3 regions of the Vibrio glycogenivorans genome follow, and region 2 is predicted to be linked to each of the others. Evidence: predicted binding sites of a transcription regulator. Region 2 holds the regulator's gene; each other region holds the start of a gene.

Region 1 (4,908 bases), on a different contig from region 2:
AGCAGTGGCGCTTTCTTGCGTTTATCTGTGGTGTAGATGGACTGAGTCACGGTCTCTGCGGTGGTATTGCGCGGGGTGACCGAGATTTCAACTGGATCGTTGACTAGGCCTTTGGCCAAATCACGGATCTCATCAGAGAAGGTGGCAGAAAATAGCAGGTTTTGACGGTTTTTCGGCAGCAGAGCCAAAATCTTCTTAATATCGCGAATAAAGCCCATATCCAACATACGATCGGCTTCGTCGAGGACTAATACCTCAAGCTGATCGAACTTAACCGCATTTTGCTGATGTAGGTCCATCAAGCGTCCTGGTGTGGCTACCAATACATCCACCCCTTTACGCATTGCCATCATTTGAGGGTTGATTTTTACACCACCAAAGACAACGGTTGAGCTGAGATTGGTGTAGCGACTGTACTTATCAGCATTATCCTGTACCTGGGCCGCCAACTCTCGGGTGGGGGTGAGCACAAGTGCTCGCACCTGATTACTGCGCACTCGCGGTCCGCTAGCAAGCCTTTCTAGGATTGGCAAAACAAAGCCCGCTGTTTTGCCTGTGCCGGTTTGCGCAGCAGCCATCACATCCTTACCTTCGATAACAGCGGGAATGGCTTGAGCCTGAATTGGCGATGGCTCAGTGTAGCCTTGCTCATCGACTGCTTTGAGTAAGGGGGCGGATAATCCGAGAGAAGAAAAGCTCATATAAGGTGCTCTTAATAGGATAGGGCAGAGTCATTAAGCATACTCTACGATAATAAAGGCTGCGTATTGTGAAGACAGTCGACTGATTATGCAAATCTAACTGATGAATTTAGAAAGAAAAATAGCCAGCGCTATGGCTGGCTATTGGATAGGGCTTGTATAAACGCTTACTGAGCAATCAAACCGTACTCTTTATCAAGTACGTCAATGATTTCTTGCTTAGGGTTAGCACTTAGCACGATAGGCTGTCCGGTAATCTTCTCGGCGATGCCAGTGTAAGTCTCAGAGATCGCCATCAAGGCATCAACTGGCAACTCATTATCGCGCGCCAGTGCTTCACGCTCAGGCATGCGCTCTTTATTCAGCAGAATATCTGGGTCCGGGAAGTGGTTAAGCAAGAACTGACGGAAGCCTTCTTTTGAATTCTCAACGATATTGCCCTTGTGGTACTCCTTGGTATCCCAGATGCGTGATGAATCAGGCGTGCCAACTTCGTCCATATAAATCAGTTTCTCAACACCCTGAGAATCAGTCACATAACCAAACTCAAACTTGGTATCAACGAAGGTCTGCTCGACTTTCTCAAGTGCATCGCTGATCACGCCAAAGCCCTCTTTAAGCAGCTTTTCATACAGCGCGATGTCGTCCGCTTTAGAGAAGTTGAAAGCGGCAAAATTGTCGACGATATTGTCGCGCGTGATATTGACATCATCTGCTTCTGGTACGCCAGGGATGCCTTTTAGGATACCCTTAGTTGAAGGGGTCATTAGCAGTTCAGGCAGCTTCTTATCTTTTTCTAGACCTTCTGGCAGTTCGATACCACAGAATTCTCGTTCACCTTTAGCGTATGAACGCCACATTGAACCTGTGATGTATTGGCGACAAATCGCCTCGATCATCACAGGCTTGGCTTTTTGCACAATCCATACAAATGGGTGAGGGATATCAAGGATGTGGCTATCTGCTAGACCATTGTCTTTAAACAGTTTAAACCAGTGATTTGAGATCGCGTTCAGCGCTGCGCCCTTACCAGGAACACCCTTTAGGCCACCTTCTGCATGCCAGATGCAATCGAAGGCTGAGATACGATCGCTGATCACCATGATCGCCAGTGGCGCGTCTTCTGCAACGTCATAGCCTTTTTCCTTAATTAGGCGACGGCTGTCGGCTTCTGTTAGCCAGTAAACAGAACGCACCTTGCCACTGTGGACCGGTTTATCAGTGCGAATTGGAAGATCATCATTAACGGCTAGAACTTGATCAGCAAGGCTCATCTAAGGCATTCCTATCGTGATTTATTTCGCTCAAGCGAAATAAGATGGTTAATCTGATACCCCAAACTCTTGATTGGGATAGTTACAACGTGGGAATAATACCAGAACCAAAATGATGTTCCAGAGAAAAAGCAAACGTTTGCCTTTTTCTCAACTGATCTTTTCCTCAACCAGCCTTTTCCTCACCAATAATATTGTTGTCTGACTCTTTTAGCAGAGAAAAAGTGAGTCAATTATCACTGCATTAGTGCACAGTTTCACCCGTTATGGAGTAGCCATTCATGTCACTAAGAAACACCAACTGACAATTAGCATCTTGAGCTAGACGGATCAGGCAGTTTTTTTCCACTTGGCTAAAGTGCCCTGAGCAGACAATAGCACTGGCATTACCAGATTGGAGTGCGCGTGTAACGACTTCGAGCTCTGAATAGCGACACGAGTTCTTTAGCTGCATGACTTTATCGACATCCACGGCATGATGAAGGCACTCGCCATAGGTCGGGCGAGGGCATTGTGCGGTAAAAAATATCCACTGGTTAGATTGAGAGGCTGGAGACAGTCGAGCAAAAACAGGCTCAGGGATGTCACGTAGCGATTGGCGAGGTTCAGCGGTGTTTGAGTGATGCTGTGGTGCTTCCAAGTGATACATAATACTGTCTCCATATACATGCTGTATGTGTATACAGTAGTACTGTTTGCATAAGAGATCAACCCCTTATATCAATGCAGTTTCAAGATTCAGTTTCTATTCGACATTACTGCGGTGCCTTCCTCGCGCTCGGTAACCCAAAATACTGACGCTGAAACGAAAAAACGCCCGAAAACCGGACGTTTATAGTTCGTTTTATCAAGCGCAGGACTCGATTCTTGCAAACGAGCCAAAAGGGCGCAAATAGAAACCAAGCCAGCTTCGCTGCGAGTTTGTTCTTCTAGCTGGCTTTTTTTAGCATGCGCTCGCGGTAGGCTTGTTCGCCTTGGTTGAAGAGTTGTACATCTAGGCGAGCCAGATCCATGCACTCCTCACAAGAGTGATGATATTTACCATCTAGGTAATTGAGCTGCTTTAATCGGCGACGTTGTTTACACCAATCACAGGTGCCATAAGTCGTGGACATAAATGTCTCCTTTTGGGGTTGAGCTGGGTGGCTTACATAGAGCCACTCTTAGTTGGTTCGAGTATGGCACTAACACAAGTGAGTTTAGCGACAACTATGTGAACAAGATGTTAAATTTAAAATATTTGAAGTCAGTATAGATTAATCAGCGACTTAACAAGGTAGATATCAACTTTATGTGCACGTTTGTGCATAATTAAGACGCAGTTGCATATCTGGATTGGGTACGGCTAATAGCGCCTGTCGAAAGGGGCACACTAAGGTGTGCCTGTACACAAGCGGCTATTTTTCAAGCATCTTAGGTGCTTGGGCACCATTGATTGGGCGGTTAACCGAGACTGTACGGCCTTTTTTTAGCCCTTTCTCGTAGTCAGCAGTGATATTTTTCATCGCTTCCTTGAGCTGCTTTTTGAAGGTCTCACGGTCAATATTTTGAAACTCTTTATCGATGTAGTCATTGATTTTGTTGGCTGACTCTTCATCAGGGGTGATCACTGGGAGCTTTTCAAGCGCCCCCTCGACCCAGCCGGAGACGAAGCTATTCACGCGACGAGTCACTTCTTGGCTTGAGGTGCCGCTGCCTGAGAAACCATTACGAAACTGCCCAGTCTGCTCGTTCATCTCTCGGTAGATGATATCAAACGCAAAGGCTGCGAAAATCGCGCGGTCGGCCTCGCCAATAAACTCAACTTTTTTAAGGCCTTTGTGGTTGAGCAGCACCGCCTCAACACCAAACTTGGTATTGATCCCGCGAATGATGCGCAGCAGCGTCGAGCTGACGTTAGCAGGCAGCAAGTGAGAAGATAAGGTCTTACCCAGCTTGATAAACTCGATATCATCCTTGTCCAGACCATACTTCAACATCAAACGGTGAGCCATTTTGATCGCATTGGCTGCTTCATTGACGTTAGCAGAATTGCCAAGCTCTAAACACTTTGCAATTTTCTTTAGGGCTTTTTGTTTACTCATGGAGACTTTACGACAGACAAAAATGAAAGCCGCTAGTCTACCTTTTTTTGTCATTAAACGGAAATATTGCCAGCAAAAACCTCAACTGCATTGGTAGTTGCTTGGCAGATATTTCGAATAAGCTTCTGATAATTAGCTTATATTCCAAGCTCATCTAGAAGGTCAGCAGATTCTTCACGCACGTTGGACGCTACAGGCATTTCAACGGATTCACTCTGCGCTTGCTCGATGATAGCGTCAGGGCAGATCTCGTCGTCGGCCTCAAACTCTTCCATCTGGATAAATTCGGTTTTATCCATTGCCAACTCAAGATAGAAGATGTTGTTCTCTTCAGTAGAGAAGGTCACTCGACGAACTTGCGGGCGGTCGAGGTTAGTGTCGACAGAGAGAATGACTTGCTTATTGATGGCCAACATTTTTGGTTGGTTTTGGGTGATATTGGTGCGCAGTTCATTACGAATTTTAACCGTAAAATCACCCACCAGTTGGTTCATCAACTCACCAAGCACGTCGCCGACATCGTCTGAGGTATGCAGTACCGCGAGATCATCTGCTGGCATACCCATGTTGATCATATATTTGCGGTAAAGTTCGAGTGCCGCTTGAGAGGTAAAGTTGATCACGACTAAGCCGGAAAAACCACCATCAAATAGGACAAAACAGCCCAGATCGGGTTTAAGTGCCGTTTTATGGATTTTTTGTACCATTGCGGAATAAGAAACATCGGATGATGTGGCAGAGGTAAAGACTTGAGAGACTGATTGGCAGAGTTTGAGGAGGATGTCTTCAGTAGTTATAACTTTGTTTTTTCGCATTTTTCCGCTCATGTTCTACGGCAATGATTGCCGC
Region 2 (4,908 bases):
ATTGTCGTGTTCTTGCGCGTGATCATCGGTCTAAAGACCTCGGGTACCTTTATGCCCGTTCTGATTGCGGTAGCGTTTGTTCAAACCCAGCTTGTGACGGGTATTGTCGGCTTCCTACTAATTGTCGGTACTGGCCTTGTAATCCGTAGTTACCTTTCACGGCTTAACTTGCTGCTGGTTGCTCGGATCTCGGCAGTGATCATCACGGTAATCATGATTATCTCAGTGTTTACCGTTGTCGCCTTCCGTATCGGCCTAACTGAGGGCTTATCAATCACCTTCTTCCCAATGATCATCCTGTCATGGACGATTGAGCGTATGTCAATCCTGTGGGAAGAGGAAGGCGCTAAAGAGGTTATGCTCCAAGGTGGTGGCTCACTATTGACCGCTGTGCTTGTGTACTTGGCGATGACCAACAGCTATGTCCAGCACCTAACGTTTAACTTTATCGGTCTGCAGTTTGTTGTACTTGGCGGAATCTTGCTCCTTGGTACTTACACTGGCTATCGTCTAACTGAGCTGCGTCGCTTCAAACCGCTAACGGAGGACTAAACGATGTTTTCACGTTTAACCTCACCCGGTAAACTGCGCGCCAAAGGGATCATGGGCATGAACCAACGTAACCACAGTTACATTGGCCGCTATAACGATCGCTCTAAATACCCTTTGGTGGATGATAAGCTTAAGACCAAGATCATTGCTGAAGCTGCTGGGTGTACCGTGCCAAAACTGATTGGCACCATCTCTACCCAGGCGGATGTAAAGCGAATCCACAACATGGTCAAGGAGTGGCCGGGCTTTGTGATCAAACCTGCTCAAGGTAGTGGTGGTAAGGGCATCCTAGTGGTTATTTCTCACCAGGATGGCGTCTACACCAAGCCCTCTGGCTCTACCATCAATGAAGAGGATGTTGAGCGCCATATCAGTAACACGCTTGCTGGCCTGTTCTCGCTCGGTGGTAAAAACGACGTGGCCGTGGTGGAGAACTTGATTAAGTTCGATGACTGCTTTGATGGCTACAGCGTTGAGGGTGTGCCTGATGTACGGATCATCGTGTTCAAAGGTTACCCTGTCATGGCCATGATGCGCTGTTCAACCACCGCTTCAGATGGCAAAGCAAACTTGCACCAAGGCGCCGTCGGGATAGGCATTGATATCGCCACAGGGCGCGCTGTCCGCGCAGTACAGTTTGACCAACCGGTTGAGCACCACCCAGACACTGGTCAAGAGCTCAGTCAACTGCAAGTCCCACACTGGGAGCGTCTGCTTGAACTTGCTGCGAGTGCCTGGGAGATGACTGGGCTTGGTTATATGGGCACTGATATGGTTCTGGATAAAGAAGAAGGACCAATGGTACTGGAGCTCAATGCTCGCCCGGGATTAGCAATACAGATTGCCAACGGCAGTGGATTGTTGCCGCGATTGCAGCATATTGAGAATCTTGAGCTCCCCGCGGAATACCCGAAACCCAAAGAGCGGGTCGCCTACGCTGCTAAGCAGTTTGGTGTCTTCAACAAGTAAGTCAGTAAACAGCAAAAATGCCGCCCTCTCATCGGGCGGCATTTTTATTTATACTAACAATCGATTACGTCAGGCCTCTTAGAAATGCTGGTCTATTACTCTCATTATTGCTCCATGCCACTATTTAGAAATTAGTTATACTTATCAACATAGTGAACGAGATGTGGGGTTGATCGTGATTGAAGAAGTGAAAGCGTTTAATGATAAGCGAGCGGAGATCTACTGGTGGCTCTCAAGCCTGTTCAGTCGAGAGTTGGACGACAAAGATCTTGCCCAGTATCAAAGCCCAGAAATTCGCGCATTTCTAAGTGGCTTGGGAGAGAACCTACAGTTAAAGCAACCCGTGGCGAACTTTATTGATACACTCAATCGCCTACAAGACCGAGAAGACGCTAAATTGGAACTCGCTGCAGATTTTTGTGACTTGTTCCTTAAATCTGATAAAGAAGGGGCGCTACCTTATGCCTCGGTATATCTAGATCCTGAACATATGCTCAATGGTCAGCCCGCTCTTGAGATGAAGCAAATCCTCGCTGAGCACAACATCCAAGTTTCCCACGGCCTAAACGAGCCCCCAGATCATCTCGGTGTTGAGCTCGATTTTCTTGGCAATCTTATCATTCGCTCGAACGAACTTGAGCAAGAGCGCCACCTCGAGCAGGCTTTTGCCGAGCAGGAGCAGTTTATCCGCCAGCATCTGCTCACTTGGGTACCCCAATTTCGTACTTTATGCAAAAAACGTGACGAGTTTGGGTTCTATGCCGCAGTGAGTGAGTTACTGGTCGCCTTTCTCGAGCTGGACTGCCTATATTTATTGGGTGAGGAAAGTTAGTCCAGCTGGCGATTAAGTTTGCACCGTAAACGATAGCAGTCTAAAATGTTCGGATATTTTTAGCCGCTTTCGTGAAAGCGGTTTTTTTATTTACCCCTTAGCGAATACCGCATTTCCCTCACCATGATACGTTCGAACGCTTGAGATCTGTGCGGTAACCATAAGTACAATTAAGGAACACACCAATGGCCACTATTAAAGATGTCGCACGTCTTGCAGGTGTCTCTACCACAACGGTATCGCACGTTATCAATAAGACTCGATTCGTTGCTGAAGCTACCCAAGAAAAAGTAAACCAAGCAGTTAAGGAGCTTAACTATGCTCCTAGTGCGGTAGCGCGTAGTTTGAAGTGTAACTCAACCCGCACCATCGGCATGCTCGTCACTCAGTCCACTAACCTATTTTTCTCTGAGGTCATCGATGGTGTTGAGAGCTATTGTTACCGTCAGGGCTACACGCTAATTTTGTGCAACACGGGTGGCATCTACGAGAAACAGCGCGACTATATTCGCATGCTGGCTGAGAAACGTGTCGATGGTATCCTGGTGATGTGCTCTGATCTGACTGAAGAGCTCAACGAGATGCTCGACAGCCACCCTAACATTCCAAAAGTGATCATGGACTGGGGCCCTGAGACCTCACAAGCTGACAAAATCATCGATAACTCAGAAGAAGGCGGTTACCTCGCAACCAAATTCCTTATCGACAAGGGCCATCAAAAGATTGCTTGCCTTAGCGGCCACTTTGAAAAGGCGGCGTGTATGGAGCGTATTAGCGGCTTCCGTCGCGCGATGGATGAGGCGAACCTCAATGTGGTTGAGGATTGGATCCTTGAGGGCAATTTTGAGTGTGATACTGCCGTCCTTGCTGCGGACAAGATCGCTGCAATGGATGAAAAGCCGACCGCGGTATTCTGTTTTAATGACACCATGGCACTCGGCCTTATGAGTCGCTTGCAAGAAAACGGTATTCGTATTCCCGAAGATATGTCGGTGATCGGTTATGACAATATCGAGCTGGCCGAGTACTTCTCTCCGCCACTGACCACCGTACACCAACCAAAACGACGCGTGGGTAAGAATGCCTTCGAGATCCTCCTCGAGCGAATCAAAAACAAGGAACATGATAAGCGAGTTTTTGAGATGCACCCTGAAATCGTGGAACGTCTAACTGTTAAAGATATCAGTCATTTAGGTTAATTTGTGTACCAAAGTTAGATATTCCTGCATTTAGTGTGCAATTGACAGAAGTTGGCTAGTCTTTTTTGGAATCGGCGTCACATTATGGTTGTTGGATATGTGATACCTATCCAGCTTTTTATTATGATTTTGTCTATGCCACGCACAGGGCAAACCATCTGAAAGGGTGGGACGCAAAGCCTCCGGCCTTACCCTTCAATTACTTGAGTGAAAACTCTCGTAGTTGAAGAAAGGTAGCGGGGTTGCCGATGGTGAAAGGACACTGCATTTAGCTGTTATTAGTAGGTGTAGGGTCGGTTTCGCTAAATTCTCGGGCCTGAATTTAGGTGGCTGTTGTTTCATTACCGAGATTTACAAAACCATGGATAGACCAATTTTAAAAGACTCAATGCGCTTGTTTGAGCAGTTAGGCAGCGTAAAGTCACGTTCAATGTTTGGCGGATTTGGCGTTTTTGTCGATGACGCAATGTTTGCACTTATCGTGCGCAATCGTTTGCACATTCGCAAATGTAGTCAACTTGATGCAGAAATTACCGCCAAGGGCCTTGAACCTTATGTTTATGAGAAGAAAGGCTTTCCTGTTGTTACCAAGTATTTTCAACTCGCCGAAGATTGCCTAGAAAATCCCCAGCGTCTACTTGAGATGGCAACCGTGGCACTCGATGCCGCGAAAAAGGACAAAATTAAGCAAGAAACCGCCAAGCCGCAGCGTCTTAAAGATTTACCTAATCTGCGCCTTGCAACGGAAAGAATGCTGAAAAAAGCGGGGATCGGCAGTGTTTCTGAGCTCGAACAAGCAGGCTCTGTTAACGCTTATCGCGCGATTCAGGAAACCCACACCGTACCAGTTAACCTTGAACTGCTCTACTCTCTAGAGGGAGCACTTAGAGGCACGCACTGGTCAGTGATCCCACAGCAACAACGTGATGCCCTAGCTAACCAGCTTTGCTAAACCTTTAGAAAACTAGCTATTCATTACTTAGATTCAAGCCAGCGACTCGCTGGCTTTTTTGATCTGTGGGTATATCTAACTTCAAATTATGGATAACTTTCATTAGCTTGAATGCTAACAGAGCAGTTTCTACTTACCCACCAGCTCCCACTTCGCGACCGAACTCACAATAATTATTTATAGCAATTCAATTGTGAAAAAAAACAAATATACCTCGATGAATTAATGGTATTTTGTTAACCAAAGCATCACTAAGGTTAACCATTACTTACTTGTCGTAGGAACCAATTAATGAAGAAGTTACAAAAATCAATTGCCCTTGTTGGGATGGGAGCCGCGTGTGTCTCTGCTCAAGAGATTGACCTCTCGTTTCAAGATCACACATTGCCAATCGAAAAACGTGC
Region 3 (4,908 bases), on a different contig from region 2:
ATACTCATTAGCTCACCAAGACCAATCGCAGCCAGCAGATCATCCACGGTTTCTAGGCGCAGGTCAGTAAGCACTTCTTGAACATTATCTGGATAGATAGAGTCAATGGAGTGGCGACCTAGTGCGTGATTGAGCAAGCGACGACCAAGACTAACTGACTCTTCGCGGCGCATGGTTTTAAGAACCTGACGGATCTTGGTGCGCGCACGTGAAGTCACGACATAGTTGAGCCAAGCAGCGTTGGGTCTGGCACCTGGGGCGCTGATGATCTCGACGGTTTGACCGTTTTTCAGTGCCTTACTTAGTGGGTATGGATGACGGTCAACGCGCGCACCCACACAGGAGTTACCGACATCGGTATGCACGGCGTAGGCAAAGTCGACGGCAGTGGCGCCAAGAGGTAGCTCAACAATGCGTCCTTTTGGTGTGAAGACGTAGATCTCATCTGGGAACAGATCCGATTTTACGTTTTCAATAAACTCAAACGAGTTACCGGCGCTTTGCTGCAGCTCAAGGAGGCTTTGCATCCAGCGCTGGGCTTTGACTTGAGCCGTGGTACCGGAGCGATCGCCTTTGTCTTTGTACGACCAGTGTGCTGCCACACCTTTATCCGCCATCTGATCCATATCTTCGGTGCGGATCTGTACCTCAACAGGCACCCCATGAGGGCCTACCATCGAGGTATGTAGCGACTGATAGCCATTGGCCTTTGGCACCGCGATATAGTCTTTCATTCTACTTGGGCGCGGCTTGTACAGGCTATGGACCTGACCGAGGACTCGATAGCAATCGTCGGCGGAAGTGACAACCACACGAAACGCGTAGATGTCCATAATCGTATGAAAGCGCTGCTCTTTGGTTTTCATCTTGTTGTAGATGGAGAAAAGGTTTTTTTCTCGACCAAAGACATGAGCGGTTACGCCAAATTCACTCAGTCGGCCCTCGATCTCGCTGTGGATACGCTGGATCATCTCTTTGCGGTTGCCACGCGCGGTCTTGACCACGGCTTTGAGTACCCGATAACGGTTTGGGTAAAGCGCTTCAAAACCCAGCTCTTCAAGCTCAGTTTTGATGTTGTGGATACCGAGGCGGTGGGCCAGAGGAGAGTAGATCTCGAGCGTTTCACGCGCGATGCGGCGTTTTTTATCTGGGCGCAGAGCACCTAGCGTGCGCATATTGTGCGTACGGTCAGCCAGCTTGATCAGAATAACGCGGATGTCTTGCACCATGGCAAGCACCATCTTACGAAAGTTCTCTGCCTGAGCTTCTTTTCGGTCGCGGAATTTGAGCTTATCGAGTTTGGAAACACCATCAACCAATTCAGCAACGGCGTTACCAAATTGTGCCTCAAGTTCTTCCTTGGTGACATCACAGTCTTCGATAACGTCGTGCAGCAGGGCTGCTTGCAAGGTCTCGATATCGAGGCGCATTTCGGCCAAGATACGAGCGACGGCAACGGGGTGAATGATGTACGGTTCACCGCTTGAGCGGGTTTGCCCTTCATGGGCATCACGCGCTACCACATAAGATTGACGCAGAGCCTCAATTTGAGGCTCTGTTAGGTATTCTTGGGCAACGTCTTTGAGGCTATCAAAAAGATACAAATTATGGGCCCGACTGGTTTTTCTTACTGAAAGAGGGGTTCAGTAGTGCAGATTAACGGCTGTGAGCAATGCTGCTTACGGCGGCTAGTTCTGCTGCTTCTTGTTCTTGTTGCTCTTGACGCTCACGTGCATCCAGAACTTCTTTCGTGATAAGACCCTCTTCGATTTCGCGTAGAGCGATAACCGTTGTCTTATCATTCTCTTCTGGCACTAGTGCATCTTTACCACCAGTTTGCATTTGACGAGCGCGGCGAGCCGCAATAAGAACTAAGTCGAAACGGTTACCAACTTTTTCAACAGCGTCTTGAACAGTTACGCGTGCCATGAGAACTCCAAAATAGTTAACTAAAATTTAGTGTGACGAGAAATTATACAAGCATCAAAAGGATCTTGCTAGAGGAAATATGGACTTAGTCGGCCAATAGCGCGTCAAGCATGCCTTTGTATTTTGCAGCTTGCTTATCGTGCTTCAAGCGTTCAGCACGAATGATGGCTTTAAAGTCCATTAACGCGGTATCAAAATCGTCGTTCACAATGACGTAATCATATTCATTGTAGTGTGAGATTTCTGATTTCGCTTCAGCCATACGCTTAGCGATCACGGCATCACTGTCTTGACCACGGGTGTTGAGACGGCGTTCTAACTCACCATTCGATGGTGGCAGAATAAAGATGCTTTTCGCTTGTGGCATCTGTTCGCGGATTTGACGCGCACCTTGCCAGTCGATATCAAGAAAGACATCAATGCCTTTATCCAGGTTTTCTTCAATCCAGATGCGTGATGTACCGTAGTAGTTACCGAACACTTCAGCATATTCTAGGAACACACTCTGCTCGATAAGCTCTTCGAAGTGCTCTTTTTGTACGAAGTGGTAGTGCACGCCATCTTCTTCACCAGGACGCATGCCGCGAGTCGTGTGAGAAACCGATACCTTCATCGCATAAGTTGGGTTGGTTTCAAGCATCGCTGAAATTAGGCTCGATTTACCTGCGCCGCTCGGTGCAGAAACAATATAAAGAGTACCTTTGGCCATGGACGTCTTCTCGCTCTGATTAGTCAAGGTGTTCAGCAACCGAAATTACTGAGATAAAGATAGCATACAGCCTGATAACTGACTGAAGCCGTAGGCTAAAAAATGGACGCGAAGGGTAGCATAGGTTGGCGCAGAATCACAAGTGAAGATCCGATGGCTTACAGCCAGTTCGTTATAGCACGAGCAACGCCCGGCAAACGTTTGCTTAATTTTCAGTGACTTGATTTTTATCGTGTTTTTTTGTTGTCATCAAACTGCAAAAGTTGTTGAATTTTTACTCTATCTCGATAAAATTCGCGACTAAATTCTATCGCGTTGTATATGTCAGATGAGTTGGATCTGACGTCTCTACCACTAGGCCTACCCTGGTGACTACGACTGGCACAGCACGGCGGCATATAGGGCGCGATACCACATCAACTTAATAATATAGGTTTTATTGTGAGTCTCGAAGCTGCTGCAAAGCCCACTCCATCTTCATTTCTCGATGCCAGATTCAAGCTGTCTGAGCGTAAGACAACCATAGGTACCGAGATCTACGCCGGTTTTATTACCTTCTTGGCAATGAGCTACATTCTGGCGGTTAATCCGGCCATTTTAGGCGACATCCCTGGTATGGACCGTGGTGCCGTGTTTACAGCAACCGCACTGGCGGCAGCGCTGGCTACCCTGATTATGGGCTTGTTCGGTAACTACCCTGTGATGTTGGCACCGGGCATGAGTATGAACGGTTTCTTTAAAGGCATGCTGTTCAGTGGCTCTGTGGCACTGGTTTGGCATGAGGCCTTGTTCGGTATCTTCCTCTCGGGCGTGCTGTATCTGATCCTCTCGATGACGCAGATCCGCAAAGCGATGATTGAGTCGATTCCCGAGGATCTTAAGCTTGCAATTACCGTTTCCCTAGGTCTTTTCATCGCGTTCTTGGGCCTTAAGAATGCAGGTATTATCGTCTCTAATCCAATTATCTTGGTTAGCATGGGCAACATCTCTGACCCACAAGTGATCATCGCTTACATTAGTATCTTTGTGGCGTTGGGCTGTATGATCCGTGACATCAAGCTAGCGACCTTTATCTCGTTTATTTCAGCAATTGTACTGACGGTTATTGCTGATGCCTTTATGGGCACCTCAAACGCGCCAATGCCAGAGACTCTAGTCACAGTGCCGCCAAGCATGGCGGGAAGCTTTGGTGCGATCTTCGATTTCTCAGGGTTCACCGCAGAAAAGCTGTTTGACCTGCTGTTTATCGTGGTGATCTTCCTGATTGTCGACTTCTTTGATGGTCTCAGCACTATTGTCGGTGTGGGTCGTGATGCGGGCATCATAGATAAAGATGGCAAAGTGCCGAATGCACGCTCTGCGTTAGTGGCGGACGCTGGTGGTACGGTTATCGGTTCGGTGCTAGGCACAACCTCAATTACGGCATTCTCTGAGTCAGGTATCGCATCTGCTCAAGGGGCGAAAACGGGTCTAGCCGCGGTGACGGTAGCGGGTCTATTCCTCGTGTCTCTGTTCCTTTACCCAATCTTCTCTATCTTCTCTGCAGCAATGGTTGCACCGGCGATGGTGGTCGTGGGTATCTACATGATTGGTCGTTTAGGTCAGATCAGCTGGGAACAAAAAGAGTCACGCATCGCAGCATTCTTTACCATTATGTTTACTGTTCTGAGCTTCTCGCCAGCAAACGGTATGGCAATGGGCTTTATCAGCTACGCCTTCTCTATGGTGGTGGCTGGAAAAGGCAAACAAGTCCACCCAGTGATCTACGCACTGTCAGTGTTGTTTATGCTGTATTTGGTTTTGCTATAACCCATTTCAAGAATCGATACTCTCAAGGGTCAGCTATCTGCTGACCCTTTTTGTTTTGCAGTGCTCAGTCAGTTGGAGCTGTGGAGCGCAGTGCTGTCGGGTTCGCTGTTGGGCGATAGATTGATTTGGTGCTTTGACGCACGATCAGCTCAATCGGGGGAAGGCGAGCCTCGGCATCATCACCATTGAGAAGGTTTAGAATGGAGTGCGCACACACCACGCCAACTTCCTCTACCGGCTGACGCAAGGTTGTCAGAGCTGGGGTAAAATACTGAGAGGTAGGGAGATCATCAAAACCAATCACAGAAACATCATCTGGGACTCGATAGCCATTGTCGTGCAGCGCCTTTATTGCACCATAGGCCGTTTGATCATTTGCGGCAAACAGTGCGCTAAAGTGCGCCTTAGACTCAATAAGCTCAACGGTTTTTTGATAGCCTAACTCGCAGCTAAAGTCGCCT

The links. The regulator PurR, encoded in region 2, represses purine synthesis genes. The targets are predictions, from matches to a motif close to TNANGNAAACGTTTNCNTNA.
Region 1: ACSTTG_RS00550 (phosphoribosylaminoimidazolesuccinocarboxamide synthase) is a predicted target of PurR. The motif match lies at 2,103-2,122, and genes of this name have one in related genera.
Region 3: ACSTTG_RS18165 (NCS2 family permease) is a predicted target of PurR. The motif match lies at 2,828-2,847, and genes of this name have one in related genera.

Annotation. Positions count from the first base shown of each region.
Region 1 covers NZ_JBPVIS010000001.1:116,218-121,125, reverse strand. The annotation lists gene ACSTTG_RS00555 (DEAD/DEAH box helicase) at 1-701, opposite strand, end outside; gene ACSTTG_RS00550 (phosphoribosylaminoimidazolesuccinocarboxamide synthase) at 869-1,975, opposite strand; gene ACSTTG_RS00545 (hypothetical protein) at 2,220-2,624, opposite strand; gene ACSTTG_RS00540 (hypothetical protein) at 2,905-3,090, opposite strand; gene ACSTTG_RS00535 (DUF2786 domain-containing protein) at 3,373-4,059, opposite strand; gene ACSTTG_RS00530 (DUF3334 family protein) at 4,197-4,874, opposite strand.
Region 2 covers NZ_JBPVIS010000004.1:179,320-184,227, forward strand. The annotation lists gene ACSTTG_RS11535 (inactive transglutaminase family protein) at 1-552, shown strand, start outside; gene ACSTTG_RS11540 (alpha-L-glutamate ligase-like protein) at 556-1,521, shown strand; gene torD (molecular chaperone TorD) at 1,700-2,353, shown strand; gene purR (HTH-type transcriptional repressor PurR) at 2,539-3,552, shown strand; cyclic di-GMP riboswitch class I at 3,691-3,802, shown strand; gene ACSTTG_RS11555 (TfoX/Sxy family DNA transformation protein) at 3,914-4,504, shown strand; gene ACSTTG_RS11560 (glycoside hydrolase family 3 C-terminal domain-containing protein) at 4,796-4,908, shown strand, end outside.
Region 3 covers NZ_JBPVIS010000010.1:10,554-15,461, forward strand. The annotation lists gene spoT (bifunctional GTP diphosphokinase/guanosine-3',5'-bis pyrophosphate 3'-pyrophosphohydrolase) at 1-1,604, opposite strand, end outside; gene rpoZ (DNA-directed RNA polymerase subunit omega) at 1,657-1,929, opposite strand; gene gmk (guanylate kinase) at 2,015-2,638, opposite strand; purine riboswitch at 2,934-3,033, shown strand; gene ACSTTG_RS18165 (NCS2 family permease) at 3,080-4,447, shown strand; gene ACSTTG_RS18170 (LacI family DNA-binding transcriptional regulator) at 4,512-4,908, opposite strand, start outside.